DNA from 2 places in the Pseudomonas sp. MF06569 genome. Region 2 is predicted to be linked to the other one. Evidence: predicted binding sites of a transcription regulator. Region 2 holds the regulator's gene; the other holds the start of a gene.

Region 1 (8,299 bases), on a different contig from region 2:
AGCGACGATGGCGACCTGGCCCTGGTGCCAGACCTTGCCCAACTCCATCGCTTGCCCTGGAGTCAGCAACCCCGTGCCCTGGCCATTTGTGACGCCGATGAGTTCAGCGGTGAAAGCTCGGCGTTGTCGACGCGAGGTCAGTTGAAGGCCGTTATCGCCCGTTATGCGGCCCGCGGTCTGGAGCCGGTGGTGGCGACTGAGCTCGAGTTCTTTGTGTTTGCGCCCAACACCGATCCGACCCAGCCATTCCGTCCGCCTGTGGGGCTCGATGGTCGTCCTGAAGAAGGTTTTTCTGCGTTCAGCATCAGCTCCAATAACGGCTTGCGGCCTTTTTTCAGCGAGGTCTACGCATGCATGGCGGCACTGGGCTTGCCGCGCGACACCTTTATGCACGAGATGGGCGTCAGTCAGTTTGAAATAAACCTGCTGCACGGTGATCCGCTGCTGCTCGCCGACCAGACGTTTTTGTTTAAGCATTTACTCAAGGAAGTCGCCCTCAAGCATGGACTGACCGTTGTGTGCATGGCCAAGCCACTGGCCCACACCGCCGGCAGCTCGATGCACATTCACCAGAGCGTGGTGGAGCTGGGCAGCGGTCGTAATGTGTTCAGCGACGAGGCGGGGCAGCCGACGGCCGCCTTTCGCCACTTTATCGGTGGGCAGCAGGCAGGCATGGCTGACTTCACGGCGCTGTTTGCGCCCAACGTCAATTCCTATCAGCGTCTGTTCCACCCCTATGCCTCGCCGAACAATGCGTGCTGGTCCCACGATAACCGTGCTGCAGGCCTTCGGATCCCGGCCAGCTCACCCGTGGCGCGGCGGGTTGAAAACCGTTTGCCGGGCGCTGACGCCAATCCGTATCTGGCCATTGCCGCCAGCCTTGCGGCAGGGTTATATGGCATTGAGCATGAGCTGGAACCGAGCGCTGCGATTCAGGGCGAATTCGAAGTGCCCCCGGCGCTGTCATTGCCCTGTACCTTGCATGCAGCCCTTGATCGCCTCAAGCGCAGTCAGTTGGCGATTGAACTGTTCGGGGTGGAGTTCATCGAAGGTTACGTTGCGTCCAAGACGCTGGAACTTACCAGCTTCCATGACGAAATAACTCCCTGGGAGCGTCGCGTTCTGGCGGCTCAGGCTTAACTGTTTAAATCTGTGGCACCGGGCCTTGCCCGGCTGCAGATACAAGGAGCCGCACGGAAAGCCAATGCACCAAATCTGGAAGTCTTTTCGAGCGTTGTACTTTGCCTCGCTGATGATGTTGATCGGTTCTGGCCTCTTGAGTACCTATCTGGCGCTGCGCCTGGCGGCCGACAACGTTGACGGCCTGTGGGTCGGCGCGTTGATGGCGGCCAACTATTTTGGCCTGGTCCTGGGCGGCAAGATCGGCCACCGGCTGATTGCCCGGGTCGGGCATATCCGTGCCTACGCCACCTGCGCCGGTATTGTCGGTGCGGCGGTGCTGTGTCACGGGCTGACGGACTGGTTGCCGGTATGGTTGCTGCTGCGGGTGATCGTCGGTCTGGGCATGATGTGCCAGTACATGGTCATCGAAAGCTGGCTCAATGAGCAGGCCGATGCCAAGCAGCGAGGCGTGGTGTTCAGCCTGTACATGATCGCTTCCTATCTGGGCCTGGTGCTCGGCCAATTGATCCTGGTGATCCATCCGGCCCTGGGGCTCGAATTGCTGATGGTTGTGGCGTTGTGCTTTGCCCTGTGCCTGGTGCCCGTGGCCATGACCCGACGTATTCACCCGGCGCCCCTGCACCCCGCACCGATGGACCCCAAGTTTTTTATCAAGCGTGTACCCCAGTCGTTGATCGCGGTGATGGGCGCGGGCCTGCTGGTGGGTTCGTTCTACGGTCTGGCGCCGCTTTATGCCTCGCAGCAGGGGCTGTCGACCGAGCTGGTCGGTCTGTACATGGGTAGCTGTATTTTTGCCGGGTTGCTGGTGCAGTGGCCATTGGGCTGGTTGTCCGACCGCTATGACCGGCCGTTGCTGATCCGCATCTTCGCCTTCTTGCTGGCGCTGGCCGCATTGCCGCTGGCGATCCTGCCGTCGGTACCGCTGGAGGTGCTGTTTGTGGCCGGTGGCATGGCGGCGTTGATGCAGTTTTGCATCTATCCGCTGGCCGTGGCATTTGCCAATGACCACATTGAGCCGGAGCGTCGCGTGTCGCTGACCGCCATGTTACTGGTGACCTACGGCATTGGGGCGAGTGTGGGCCCGCTGGTGGCGGGGGTTCTGATGAAGGTGCTTGGCAGCCACATGCTCTACGCCTTTTTCAGCGTGGCGGGTTTGATCCTGGTGTGGCGAATTCGCCCGAATGCAGTGACCAACCTGCACCAGGTCGATGATGCGCCGCTGCATCACGTGGCAATGCCTGACAGCATGTCCAGTTCACCGCTGGTAGCGGCGCTTGACCCGCGGGTGGATGAGCAGGTGGTGCAGGAGCAGATGGTGGATAACGTGGAGCCGGAACCGGAACCGGAACCGGAACCGGAGCCAGAACCCAAGCCAGAACCCAAGCCCTAGACACTTTCCCTGTGGGAGCGGGCTTGCTCGCGAAGGCAGCTCCCACAGGATGTGCAGGGTTCACTCACGTTCAGTAATCGTCGTCTTTATCAAACTGGCGCGCTTCGCGTTGCAGTTGATACACAAAACGTTCGACCTGACGCTGTACGGCGCCGCTGATGTTGTGAAAGCGCATGCCGGCAAAGGTAATGCTCAGCCGCTCTTCAAAGTGCAGGTAACGCAACTCGACCGGGGTGGACATCAGGCCAAACGGCAGGTCGGCGCTGAAGCGCTCATACACCTGACCCAGTTGCATGCCCTGGCCGATATCACCCTCAAAACGCAATTTGCAGCCCGTTGCAGAAACGTCCAGCAACTTGCCTTTGATCGGGGTTTTGAGTTTTTCACCCGCGACCTCCACGCTGACCAGATTGGCCAGCCGCAGGGCCGCACGAAATGCGTTGCGCCGCTGGTGGTAAACCACTTCGCGGGGTAGCGCACCGCGATAGCAGCGGTGATCCTTGCTGTCATCAAGGGTCAGCGGCGTGGTGCACTCCCAGGCAATGCGCACGCCATCGTGGAAACCCTCAACCCGAAACGGTATGCCAGCCTCAAGAAAGCGCTCGCCGTCACGGGGGATCATTTCGTCCAGCGCCATGGTGTTGCGCTCACGGTCTATATCCACCACATAGCTTTGGAAGCGCTGGGTGCGATCCTGGAAAGTGATGATCAGCGGGTCATGGCTCTCTTGCAGCATCCGCAGGTTGGAGGCAATTTCCAAAGGGGTGGTCAGCACCTTTGGCGGTTGCGGAACATCTTGGGCGTCGAACACGGTTGATCAATCTCCAGACAAAATACAGCGACACGCAAAAAAGAGGCATTCTGCCATTATGGTGCGTGTCTCGCTACAGGCTGCGGATGCGCAGGCTCAAGCCTGGCTGTAGGCGCGATGCTTGTTGAGCATCGAAGTGGTGCCGCGGGCGTCATACAACGAGGGGGCTTCGCCGCCATGAAGAATGCGCAGCTGGTTGGCGGTGATTGCCTGCTGGGTCTGGATCGACTGTCCATTGAGCAGGTTCGCAGCCTGGCATTGGGCCAGTAACTGGTTCAGCACATCGCTTTGGCTGAGCAGTTGCGCGCCTACGCTTGAGTGGCTGGCAAGGCTTTCGAGGCCGCTGCGGTTGGTGGCCAGGCCAAGGGCCGCGAGAATCTCGCTGCGCTTGCGGCCATGTTGCTCCAGCAAAATGATCAACGACTGTTTGCGCGCCAGAATGTTTTCCAGCACCTGCATGTCGCGGCCTTTCAGGGCAATGGACTCGTCTTGCAGCAGGCCGAGCAGTTGTTCGGCGGGGGCCAGGTCATCATTGATCAGTTGCAGTAAATTTTCGTCGTGCATAACGGGCTCTGGGAGTTAAGCGTCCAAAAGCCTGGCACAGGCCATGTGGGCCTAGCGCTGGGCTTCCATGTTGAGCAGTTTGCTGGCGACCCGGTTGCTGTCGACTTTGTAGCTGCCCTCGGCGATGGCCTGTTTAAGCTCGGCCACCCGATTTTTGTCGACAACAGGTTGGTCACGCAACGAGTCGCTGATCTTCTGCAACTGCTGAGCCTCTTGGCTGAGGTGTACAGATTCCCCGCTAGGGGCGCTGGCGCTGGTTTGCTCAGGGCCTTTAGCCGGGGCCGCTTGCGTGGCGCTGCCTGCTTCCTGATTTGCATTGCTGCGCGTACTGCCGGTTAAGGGCGGCGCGCTGCCAAGACGACTGAAGTCGATGACCATAACGATAAACCTCTGGGTATTTGGACGCTTGCCATGTTTTCGGCCATACCCGGAAAAACTTTAGGCTCGATTAATCATAGCTTCACACAGAACTGTACTGATCTGCGTCAAACCACAGTGTAGGAAAGTCCGGAGACTGATGCCAACTTTCCTACAATGCCACCTCAACTTGACCGGGTGCTGTCACTCGGGCCCGGATCACACGCTTGGAGTTCAGGTTCTTGACTCGTATCTGCTCGCTGAGGCCTCCGTCTGACAGGGCTTCGCCGGGCATTTTGACACTTAACGTACCGCTACGGGCGCTGATGACCACATGGTCGCCCTTGCGCACGGTGGCAACCTGTTCCAGGTGCGTGAGGGTCAGTACCTGATCGGTGATCATGGGCCGCAGCAGCTTTTGACCCACTGCCAGTTCAGTCGCCGTCAGGTAGCCCTGATTGATCAGGCTGATATCCCGCTCGCGCAAGGTGACATCGGCATAGTCGATCACCATGCCGCGCTTGAGCGGGTGATTGACGATGACCACGTCACGGAACAGTTTGACCTGGGCTGGAACGAAGATAGTCCAGGGCGAGCCCCCTTCGCAGCGCACGCGCACGATCACCCGGCCCATGGGTTGTGCCGGGCTTTCGAGGGTTGCTGTCAATTCCTTGTCGCAATGAGCCAGTCGCAGACGGGGGTCAAGGTTGTTGACCTGGATCTGATATCGCCCCTCGGTCTGGCTGGTTGCCAGGTAGTCTTCAACGGTGAATTCAAGAAAGCCCTGGGTCACGCCGATAAGCTGATCAGGCGATGTAAACGCATCAGCCTGGGTATGAGTGCCCAGGCCAAGCAGGGTGCCAGCCGCCAGGACGCTCAGACAGCTGCGGCGCAGGGTCTGGAGGAAGGGCCGGTGGCAGGAAATTGTCGTTTTTGCGTTCATGGCCGATAAAAAAGCAAGCCCCGTGCCGTTTACCGGGAAGTGCGTGATGAAACTTGAAGTTTTTAAGAGGAGCTGAGAATGGCCGGGATGATGGATGCGGTTAACCAGCGCACTCAGCTGGTCGGGCAAAATCGCCTGGAGCTGTTGTTGTTTCGTCTGGATGGACCACAGCTTTACGGGATCAATGTGTTCAAGGTCAGGGAGGTGCTGCAATGCCCGAAACTGACCTTGATTCCCAAGTCTCATCCCGTGGTATGTGGTGTGGCGAGCATTCGAGGCGCGACCATCCCGATTCTCGATCTGGCCATGGCCACCGGGGCGGGGGCCCTGAAAGATCAAAGCAGCCCGTTTGTGATCATCACCGAGTACAACACCAAGACTCAGGGCTTTCTGGTTCGCTCGGTTGAACGCATCGTGAACATGAACTGGGAAGAGATCCATCCGCCGCCCAAGGGCACGGGTAACGACCATTACTTGACGGCCGTCACCCGGCTGGACGATCAACTGGTCGAAATCATCGATGTCGAGAAGGTACTGGCAGAAGTCTCGCCATCACCTGAAACCATCACCCACGGTGTAGTGGATGTCGAAACCCGGAGCAAGGCACTGTCATTGCGGGTGCTGACCGTCGACGATTCGTCGGTGGCACGCAAGCAGGTAGCCCGTTGCCTGCAAACGGTAGGCGTTGAAGTGGTGTCGTTGAATGATGGCCGTCAGGCGCTGGACTACCTGCGCAAGCTGGTGGAGGAGGGCAAGGACCCGTCTGAAGAATTTCTGATGATGATCTCGGATATCGAGATGCCGGAAATGGACGGCTACACCCTGACTGCTGAAATCCGTAACGATCCGCGGATGCAAAAGCTGCACATCATTCTGCATACTTCGTTATCCGGGGTATTCAATCAGGCTATGGTGAAAAAGGTCGGTGCCGATGACTTTTTGGCCAAGTTCCGACCTGATGACCTGGCATCCCGGGTAGTTGACCGGATAAAAGCAGCAGACCATAGCCAGGGCTCACCCCTGGCGGTCAAATCGATTTAAGAGGCAGGACATTTGTCGACGGCTAATTTGGATTTTGAACAGTTCCGGGTCTTCCTGGAAAAAGCCTGTGGCATTTTGCTGGGTGAAAACAAGCAGTACCTCGTCTCCAGCCGGCTTAACAAGCTGATGGAGCAGCAAGGTATCAAGTCCCTGGGCGAGCTGATTCAGCGTATCCAGAGCCAGCCGCGCAGCGGGCTGCGCGAACTGGTGGTCGATGCGATGACCACCAACGAAACCTTGTGGTTTCGCGACACCTACCCCTTCGAAGTATTGAAGAACAAGGTGCTGCCCGAGCAAATCAAGGCCAGTCCTGGCCAGCGTTTGCGAATCTGGTCGGCGGCCTGTTCTTCGGGGCAGGAGCCGTACTCGTTGTCGATGGCCATTGACGAGTTTGAGCGCAGCAACCTTGGGCAGTTGAAAGCGGGGGTGCAGATTTTTGCCACCGACCTGTCGGCCCAGATGCTCAATACCTGTAAAACCGGCGAATACGACAACCTTGCGATTGGCCGGGGCCTGTCGCCAGAACGCTTGCAGCGCTATTTCGATCCCAAGGGGCCGGGGCGCTGGGTGCTCAAGACGCCGATCAAGAATCGGGTCGAGTTCCGCTCCTTCAACCTGCTGGACAGTTACGCAGGGTTTGGCAAATTCGACATCGTGTTTTGCCGCAACGTGTTGATCTACTTCTCGGCAGAAGTGAAAAAAGACATTCTGCTGCGTATCCACAGCACCTTGAAACCGGGTGGCTATTTGTTTTTGGGCGCCTCTGAAGCCCTCAACGGCTTGCCGGATCACTACCAGATGGTCCAATGCAGCCCGGGAATCATCTACCAGGCCAAATAGACCTCTATCCGTAGTCGCTGCCGCAGGCTGCGAAGGGTTGCGCAGCAACCCGTTTCCCGAGATCGGTGCAAAACCTTTTCAAGGGCCTGCGGCCCTTATCGCAGCCTTCGGCAGCGACTACAAAAAACCTGCTCCAAGCGGCAGAAAAGCGGCAGTCAGCGGTCAACCGTTGCCGCTTTTCTGGCATTGCCGCTGTCCGCAACCCGGCAAACCCTTGAAATACGGGGCTGTAAAAACTGGCACGGGGTTTGCTCTATCCCTGTCATGTAAAACCTGAATCACATTCTCAGGTCAGCCCACAAAGGTTTTCCGACATGAGCATCAGCTTCGATAAAGCGCTCGGTATCCATGAGCAAGCCCTGGGCTTTCGCGCTCAGCGTGCCGAGGTACTGGCCAACAACATCGCCAACGCCGACACCCCGAACTACAAGGCTCGGGATCTGGACTTTGCCTCTGTGCTCGCGGCACAGAGCGACAAAAACCAGAACGGCGCCTTTGCGTTGAACAAGACCAACACTCGCCATATCGAAGCCCAGGGCCTGAGCAGTGGCGACGAGTCGCTGCTGTACCGCACCCCGATGCAGCCCTCGATCGACCAGAACACCGTGGATGCTCAGTTGGAGCAATCGAACTACGCAGAGAATGCGGTCAACTTCCAGGCCAGCTTCACCCTGCTCAACAGCAAATTCAAAGGGCTGATGTCGGCCCTGCGTGGGGAGTAATCCATGTCTCTATCCAGTGTTTTCAATATTGCCGGTAGTGGCATGAGCGCCCAGACCACGCGCCTGAACACCGTGGCCAGCAACATCGCCAACGCCGACACCGTGTCTTCGAGCATCGACCAGACCTACCGTGCTCGTCACCCGGTATTTGCCACTATGTTTCAGGGCGCGCAAAGCACCACCGGCGACTCGCTGTTCCAGAATCAGGACGGTGCAGGCCAAGGTGTGCAGGTGCTGGGCGTGGTTGAGGACCAAAGCGAGCTTCAGGCCCGTTACGAACCTAACCATCCTTCTGCAGACGCCAAGGGCTATGTGTACTACCCCAACGTCAATGTGGTTGAAGAAATGGCTGACATGATTTCTGCCAGCCGTTCGTTCCAGACCAACGCCGAGCTGATGAATACCGCCAAAACCATGATGCAGAAGGTCCTGACCCTCGGTCAGTGATAAGGGGCGACGCAAATGAGTGTGACCGATTCCACCAGCGG
Region 2 (8,299 bases):
CCATGCCCACGCCACGTCCGGACACATCGCTGATCTCGGTCTTGGTGGAAAAGCCCGGTGCAAAAATCAGGTTGTAGCAGTCGCTTTCGCTCAGGCGATCGGCTGCGTCCTTGTCCATCAGGCCTTTTTTCACCGCCAGGGAGCGCAGGAAATTGGCATCCATGCCTTTGCCGTCATCGGAGATCGACAGCAGGATATGGTCGCCTTCCTGCTCTGCCGACAGCACCACCCGACCGCAGCTTGGCTTGCCTGCAGCAGCACGTTCTTCCGGGGTTTCGCAACCATGGTCGACGGCGTTGCGCACCAAGTGGACCAGTGGATCGGCCAGGGCTTCGACGAGGTTTTTATCCAGGTCGGTCTCTTCGCCCACCAATTCCAGGCTGATTTCTTTCTTCAACTGACGCGCCAGATCCCGCACCAGCCGCGGGAAGCGACCGAATACTTTTTTGATCGGCTGCATCCGGGTCTTCATCACTGCGGTTTGCAGGTCGGCGGTGACCACGTCGAGGTTGGACAGGGCCTTGGCCATGTCCTCGTCATGGCTGTTCAGGCCCAGGCGCACCAGACGGTTACGCACCAGCACCAGTTCGCCGACCATGTTCATGATGTCGTCCAGCCGTGCGGTATCGACCCGCACGGTGGTTTCTGCCTCAGAGGCAACGGGCTTTTCCGACGGTGCAGCTGCCGCCCGGGCCGGGGCGGCACGCGCAGCCGCAACCGGTTTGGCGGGCACAGCCGCAGCGACAACGGCTGCGGAGTCCGGACTGAACTTGCCTTTACCATGCATCTCATCGAGCAGGGCTTCGAATTCGTGATCGCTGATCAGGTTCGGGTCGCCCGCTGGCTCCTCGGCCGCGGCAACAGGCTCGGCGGTCGCAGCGCCCAGTGCGTCGGTGTTGAACGCACCCTTGCCATGTAGTTGATCGAGCAAGGCCTCGAATTCATCGTCGGTGATTTCATTGCTGACTTCAGCTACGGCTGCTGGCGCTTCGTCGGGCACTGCGCCGACCACTGCGGCATCCGCAGAAAACTGGCCCTTGCCGTGCAACTGGTCAAGCAGCAACTCAAATTCGGCGTCGCTGATTTCGTCACCCGCCGAGATGTCTGCCGGGACAACCGGCTCGGGCTCGTGGGCAGCGGCCTTGACCGCATCGAGGGATTCCAGCAGCTGTTCAAATTCGCTGTCGGTGATATCCGTCACCGGGGCTGCGACTACCGCCACCGGCACAGGCTCAGGTGCTGCAACCACGTGAGCGGTGGCAGGTTCTGCCAGACGCGCCAGCGCCGCCAGCAACTCGGGGGTCGCCGCGGTGATCGGGCTGCGCTCGCGTACTTCGCTGAACATGCCGTTGACCGCATCCAGTGCCTCAAGCACCACGTCCATCAACTCCGCGTCGACGCCTCGTTCACCCTTGCGCAGGATGTCGAAGACGTTCTCGGCGATGTGACAGCACTCCACCAATTCATGGAGCTGCAGGAAGCCGGCGCCCCCTTTGACAGTATGAAAACCGCGAAAAATGGCATTGAGCAGGTCCGCATCATCCGGTCGGCTTTCCAGCTCGACCAGTTGCTCGGACAGCAACTCCAGAATTTCGCCGGCTTCAACCAGGAAATCCTGAAGGATTTCTTCATCGGCGCCGAAGCTCATGTACGTGCTCCTTGAGAAAGGCCCGCGACGCCAGGCAACAGCGCCCGCACGTCTATCGAGTCCTAAAAACCTAAACTGGACAGCAAATCGTCTACATCATCCTGACCGGATACGACGTCATTACGTGTATCGGCATGAATCTGCGGACCTTCACCCTTGGCCTGGTTTTTTTGCGAATTATTTTCAGCACGCAACGCATCACGGTCGTGTTCGATGCCGGCAAAGCGGTCTACCTGACTGGCCATCAGCACCAGTTTGAGCAGATTGCTTTCAACGTCCGTGACCAGTTGCGTTACCCGCTTGATGACCTGACCGGTAAGGTCCTGGAAATCCTGGGCCAGCAAGATGTCGGTGAGGTTGGCGGACACGACCTGACTTTGCTCGTCGCTACGCGTCAAAAAACTGTCAACCCGACGCGCCAGCTCGCGAAACTCCTCGGCACCGATTTCACGGCGCATGAAGCGACCCCAGTCTGCACTCAGGGCCTTGGCTTCCTGCCCCAGGCCGTTGACCAGCGGCGTGCTGTTTTCCACCAGGTCCATGGTTCGATTGGCGGCCGCTTCCGTGAGCTTCACAACATAAGCCAGGCGTTCCGTGGCATCCGTGATCTGCGACACTTCTTCGGCTTGCGGCATGCTCGGATCAATATGGAAATTGACAATTGCACTGTGCAGTTCACGGGTCAGTTTGCCGACTTCGCGATACAACCCGCGATCACGGGTCTGGTTGAGTTCGTGAATCAGCTGCACTGCATCGCCAAACTGGCCTCTTTCAAGGCTTTCGACCAATTCGTGAGCATGTTTTTTCAGGGTCGACTCAAAATCGCCCTGTGTAGATTCTTTATGCTCCATAGCGCCCCCAAGGCAACCGATCAACCGATGCGATCAAAGATCTTCTCGATCTTGTCTTTGAGTGCGATAGCCGTGAACGGCTTGACCACATAGCCGTTAACACCGGCCTGGGCGGCTTCGATGATCTGCTCGCGCTTGGCTTCGGCGGTCACCATCAGCACCGGCAAGTGCTTGAGTTTTTCGTCGGCGCGCACGTGGCGCAGCAACTCGATACCGGTCATGCCCGGCATGTTCCAGTCGGTCACCAAAAAGTCGATGTGACCCAGATTGAGGATCGGCAACGCCGTGATGCCGTCGTCCGCCTCGACCGTGTTGGTGAACCCCAGGTCACGCAACAGGTTTTTAATGATCCGCCGCATCGTTGAAAAATCATCAACGATAAGGATTTTCATGTTCTTGTCCAATTCGACCTCCAAGCAGTCTTAAACGCGCCCGGTCTGGGGACACGCCATTCAATCAATTCGTTTTCAAACACCGCCAGAATCGACTGTGGGAGCGGGCTTGCTCGCGATGCTGGCGGCGCGGTTTTTCTGATTCACCGTGTCGATCCCATCGCGAGCAAGCCCGCTCCCACAATAAGTACGCGTGTTCCCGTCAGTGCGCTCGCCACTGGCTCAGGCGTGCACGCAGCCGCGCTGCGCACTGGCTGTGCAGCTGGCTCACACGGGACTCGCTGACCCCCAGCACTTCGCCGATTTCCTTGAGGTTCAGTTCCTCGTCGTAGTACAGCGCCAACACCAGCCGCTCACGCTCGGGCAGATGGGCAATCGCATCGGCCAGCGCGCCCTGGAAGCGTTCGTCTTCCAGATCGCGGGACGGCTCCGGGTGAGCACTTGCGCCATCCTCATGCAGCCCTTCGTGTTCGCCGTCCTGCAACAAGTCGTCGAAACTGAACAGACGGCTGCCCAGGGTGTCATTCAAGATGGCGTAATAATCATCAAGGCTTAACTGGAGTTCGGCCGCAACTTCATGATCTTTAGCGTCACAACCGGTTTTTGCTTCAATTACCCGAATTGCATCGCTGACCATGCGCGTATTGCGGTGGACAGAGCGCGGGGCCCAGTCGCCTTTTCGCACTTCATCGAGCATGGCGCCACGAATGCGAATCCCGGCATAGGTCTCAAAACTCGCTCCCTTGGTGGCGTCGTATTTGCCCGACACCTCGAGCAGCCCGATCATCCCGGCCTGGATCAGGTCGTCCACCTGCACGCTGGCCGGCAAGCGCGCCAACAGGTGATAGGCAATGCGCTTGACCAAAGGGGCGTAGCGCTCGATCAGCTCGTACTGGCTGTCACGGGACGCCTTGCTGTACATGCGATAGCCACTGGCGGTCATTAAAAGCGCCCCCCTGCTTGCTGCACCAGACGCTCGACAAAGAACTCCAGATGCCCGCGGGGGTTGGCGGGCAGCGGCCAGGTGTCGACTTTCTGGGCGATGGCTTTAAACGCCAGGGAGCACTTGGAGCGCGGGAACGCTTCGTAGACGGCCCGCTGTTTTTGTACGGCCTTGCGCACGCATTCGTCATACGGAACGGCGCCCACGTATTGCAGGGCCACATCGAGAAAACGGTCGGTGACTTTAGTCAATTTGGCGAACAGATTGCGCCCTTCCTGCGGGCTCTGGGCCATGTTCGCCAATACGCGAAAGCGGTTCATGCCGTAATCGCGATTGAGCAGCTTGATCAGCGCATAGGCATCGGTGATCGATGTCGGCTCGTCGCAGACCACCAGCAGCACTTCCTGGGCGGCGCGCACAAAGCTGACCACCGACTCGCCAATCCCGGCAGCGGTGTCGATCACCAGCACATCCAGATTGTCGCCGAGGTCGCTGAAGGCCTGGATCAGACCGGCGTGTTGCGCCGGGCTCAGCTGCACCATGCTCTGGGTGCCTGAAGCCGCCGGCACGATACGAATCCCGCCAGGGCCTTGCAGCAAGACATCGCGCAGCTCGCAACGCCCCTCGACCACATCGGCCAGGGTGAATTTGGGGGTCAGGCCCAGCAGGACATCGACATTCGCCAGTCCAAGGTCCGCGTCCATCAACAGAACGCGCCTGCCCAGCTCGGCCAATGCGATGGACAAGTTGACTGAGACGTTAGTTTTACCGACGCCACCCTTGCCGCCGGTCACTGCGATCACCTGTACGGGATGCATGCTGCCCATGATCTTTTTTTACCTTGTCTTACTTAGACGCGGCTACATGCGTTGGCTGCCCGTTCCCCATTGGAACAAAACCTTCAGACCATCAGATGTAGGTACATTGCAACGTAATCTTGACTACCTCAGCCTACCCGCTTGGGAGGGCTGTGATAGATATCAGCGAACATATCGGCCATGGCTTCTTCGCTGGGTTCTTCCTGCATTTGCACACTCACTGCGCGACTCACCAACTGGTGACGGCGCGGCAGGTGAAGGTCATCCGGAATCCTTGGACCATCGGTGAGGTACGCCACCGGCAACCCGTGGCTGATCGCCAGGCTCAACACTTCGCCCAGGCTTGCCGTTTCATCCAGTTTGGTCAGGATGCAACCGGCCAGCCCGCAACGCTTGTAACTGAGGTACGCCGCCGTCAGCACCTGTTTCTGGCTGGTGGTGGCCAGTACCAGATAATTTCTGGCCTTGATCCCTCGCCCCGCGAGGCTTTCCAGCTGCAGGCGCAACGCCGGATCGCTGGCTTGCAGCCCGGCGGTGTCCACCAGCACCACGCGCTTGCGCACCAGTGGCTCAAGGGTCTGGCCCAACGACTGACCGGGGGCCACGTGGGTCACCGGTACGTTGAGAATCCGGCCCAGGGTCTTGAGTTGCTCCTGGGCGCCAATTCGAAAGCTGTCCATGCTCACCAGGGCAATGTTCTGCGCGCCGTACTTGAGCACATAACGCGCCGCCAGCTTGGCCAGCGTGGTGGTTTTACCCATCCCTGCGGGACCGACCATCGCGATCACACCGCCCTCTTCCAGCGGTTCCAGCTCAGGCGTGGCAATCATGCGCGCCAGGTGCGCCAACAGCATCCGCCAGGCCTGACGCGGCTCCTCGATGCCGGCCACTTGCGCCAGCAGATCACGGGACAGCGGCCCGGACAGGCCGATACGCTGCAGGCGACGCCACAGATTGGCCTGGGCAGGCTTGGCATCCTGCAACTGGCTCCAGGCCAGCGAGCCGAGCTGCACTTCGAGCAACTCGCGCAAACCGTTGAGTTCATGACGCATGTTGTCGAATGCGCGCTGATCAATGGTCGGTGCGGCTGGCGCAGGTGCAGGGCGCGGCGGCTCTTCAAGGGTCGGCTCGATCAACGGCTCGGCGGCGGTCAGCGGCAGACCGGCAAACAACTGACGGTTGTCCCCCGCCTCGCCCTCACCGCGCAGGCTCAACTCGGCCTGGGCCGAGACAATCCGCGACTGGGTCTTGCGCAGCTCTTCTTCGAGCTCAATGTTCGGTACACGGGGTGCCAGCGCGGACAGCTTGTAGTCCAGGGCCGCGGTCAACTCAACGCCCCCGGCTATCCGGCGGTTGCCAATAATGGCGGCGTCCGCCCCCAGTTCATCACGAATCAGCTTCATGGCCTGACGCATATCGGCGGCGAAAAATCGCTTCACTTGCATAAACCAAACCCTCAGCCGTTAGGGCCTACTGTTGCAACGATCGTGACCTGCTTGTTGTCAGGAATTTCCTGGTAAGCCAGTACATGCAGGTTGGGCACCGCCAGACGGCCAAAACGCGAAAGCATCGCGCGTACCGGGCCTGCCACCAACAAAATCACTGGATTACCTTGCATCTCCTGACGCTGAGCAGCGTCGATCAACGAGCGCTGGAGCTTTTCTGCCATGCTTGGCTCCAGCAACACGCCCTCTTCCTGGCCTTGTCCGGCCTTCTGCAAACTATTGAGCAATATTTGTTCCAACCTTGGCTCCAAGGTGATCACAGGCAGCTCAGACTCAACGCCTACAATGCTTTGCACGATGGCGCGCGACAACCCGACCCGCACCGCGGCAACCAAAGCGGCAGTATCTTGACTCTTATGGGCATTGTTCGCGACGGCTTCGGCAATGCTGCGAATGTCACGCACCGGTACCTGTTCAGCCAGCAGGGCCTGCAACACTTTGAGCAGTTGGGACAGGCTCAGGATGCCCGGCACCAGCTCTTCAGCCAGCTTGGGTGAAGACTTGGCCAGCAGTTGCATCAACTGCTGCACTTCTTCATGACCGATCAACTCATGGGAGTGTTTGTACAGAATCTGGTTAAGGTGGGTCGCCACTACCGTACTGGCGTCCACTACGGTATAGCCCAGCGATTGCGCCTGACTGCGCTGGCTGACCTCAATCCACACCGCTTCCAGACCAAAGGCCGGATCCTTGGTGGTAATGCCGTTGAGCGTGCCGAACACCTGCCCCGGATTGATCGCCATCTCGCGGTCCGGGTAGATCTCGGCCTCGGCCAGGATCACCCCCATCAGGGTCAGGCGATACGCACTGGGGGCCAGGTCGAGGTTGTCGCGGATATGCACGGTGGGCATCAGAAAGCCCAGATCCTGGGACAGCTTTTTGCGCACACCCTTGATCCGCGCCAGCAACTGGCCACCCTGATTGCGGTCAACCAGCGGAATCAGCCGATAGCCAACCTCCAGGCCGATCATGTCGATGGGCGTCACGTCATCCCAGCCCAGCTCCTTGGTCTCTTGGGCGCGGGCAGGCGATGGCAACAGCTCCTGTTGGCGCTTGACCTCCTGCAGGGCCTGGACCTTGACGACGTTCTGCTTCTTCCACATCAGGTACGCGACGCCACCGGCGACTGCGGCCAGGCTGAGAAAGGAAAAGTGCGGCATGCCCGGCACCATCCCCATCACAGCCATCAGGCCTGCCGACACGGCGAGTGCCTTGGGTGAGGCAAACATCTGGCGATTGATCTGCTTGCCCATGTCTTCGGAGCCCGAAGCACGGGTCACCATGATCGCGGCAGCGGTAGACAGCAACAGGGACGGCAACTGCGCCACCAAACCGTCACCGATGGTCAGCAAGGCGTACACCTTGCCCGCTTCGCTGAAGGTCATGCCGTGCTGGAAGATACCGACGGCCATGCCGCCGATCAGGTTGATAAACAGAATCAGCAGACCAGCGATGGCGTCACCGCGCACGAACTTGCTGGCACCGTCCATCGAGCCGTAGAACTCGGCCTCCTGGGCCACTTCCTGACGGCGGGCCTTGGCCTGGTTCTGGTCGATCAGACCGGCGTTGAGGTCGGCATCGATTGCCATTTGCTTGCCGGGCATGGCGTCGAGGGTAAAGCGGGCGCTCACTTCGGAGATACGCCCGGCACCCTTGGTCACGACCACGAAGTTGATGATCATCAAAATCGCAAAGACCACGATACCGACGACGTAGTTGCCACCGATCACCACTTCACCGAAGGCCTGGATCACCTTGCCTGCGGCGGCGTGACCTTCATGACCGTGGAGCATCACCACCCGGGTCGAGGCCACGTTCAGGGCCAGCCGCATCAGGGTGGCGACCAGCAAAATGGTGGGAAACACCGCAAAGTCCAGCGGCCGCAGGGCGTAAACGCACACCAGCAGCACCACAATCGACAGCGCGATGTTGAAGGTGAAAAACACGTCCAGCAGAAACGGCGGAACGGGCAACATCATCATTGCCAGCATCACCAGCAACAACAGCGGCACACCCAACTGTCCCCGACCCAGGCCGGCCAGACCGCTGCGCGCGGTGTTGATTAACTGAGAGCGATCCAGTGACATTGCGACAAACCTTTAGCAAACTTTTGACGCCATGTGCGCCGTAGAGCCTGCCTGT

The links. The regulator FliA, encoded in region 2, starts transcription of late flagellar genes. The targets are predictions, from matches to a motif close to CTAAAGTTTNNNNNNNNNNNGCCGNTAA.
Region 1: a site for FliA is predicted at 4,323-4,350, ahead of flgM (flagellar biosynthesis anti-sigma factor FlgM). Genes of this name have one in related genera too.

The regions. Positions count from the first base shown of each region.
Region 1 is NZ_JCBCUZ010000021.1:66,317-74,615, reverse strand. Features, by position in the region: gene AC19YQ_RS18050 (glutamine synthetase family protein) at 1-1,140, shown strand, start outside; gene AC19YQ_RS18045 (MFS transporter) at 1,205-2,533, shown strand; gene AC19YQ_RS18040 (flagellar brake protein) at 2,604-3,344, opposite strand; gene AC19YQ_RS18035 (flagella synthesis protein FlgN) at 3,441-3,908, opposite strand; gene flgM (flagellar biosynthesis anti-sigma factor FlgM) at 3,960-4,286, opposite strand; gene flgA (flagellar basal body P-ring formation chaperone FlgA) at 4,438-5,208, opposite strand; gene AC19YQ_RS18020 (chemotaxis protein CheV) at 5,287-6,249, shown strand; gene cheR (protein-glutamate O-methyltransferase CheR) at 6,262-7,089, shown strand; gene flgB (flagellar basal body rod protein FlgB) at 7,404-7,811, shown strand; gene flgC (flagellar basal body rod protein FlgC) at 7,815-8,258, shown strand; gene AC19YQ_RS18000 (flagellar hook assembly protein FlgD) at 8,274-8,299, shown strand, end outside.
Region 2 is NZ_JCBCUZ010000007.1:184,133-192,431, forward strand. Features, by position in the region: gene AC19YQ_RS10125 (chemotaxis protein CheA) at 1-1,648, opposite strand, end outside; gene AC19YQ_RS10130 (protein phosphatase CheZ) at 1,711-2,499, opposite strand; gene AC19YQ_RS10135 (chemotaxis response regulator CheY) at 2,520-2,891, opposite strand; gene fliA (RNA polymerase sigma factor FliA) at 3,094-3,834, opposite strand; gene fleN (flagellar synthesis regulator FleN) at 3,834-4,661, opposite strand; gene flhF (flagellar biosynthesis GTPase FlhF) at 4,781-6,097, opposite strand; gene flhA (flagellar biosynthesis protein FlhA) at 6,109-8,238, opposite strand.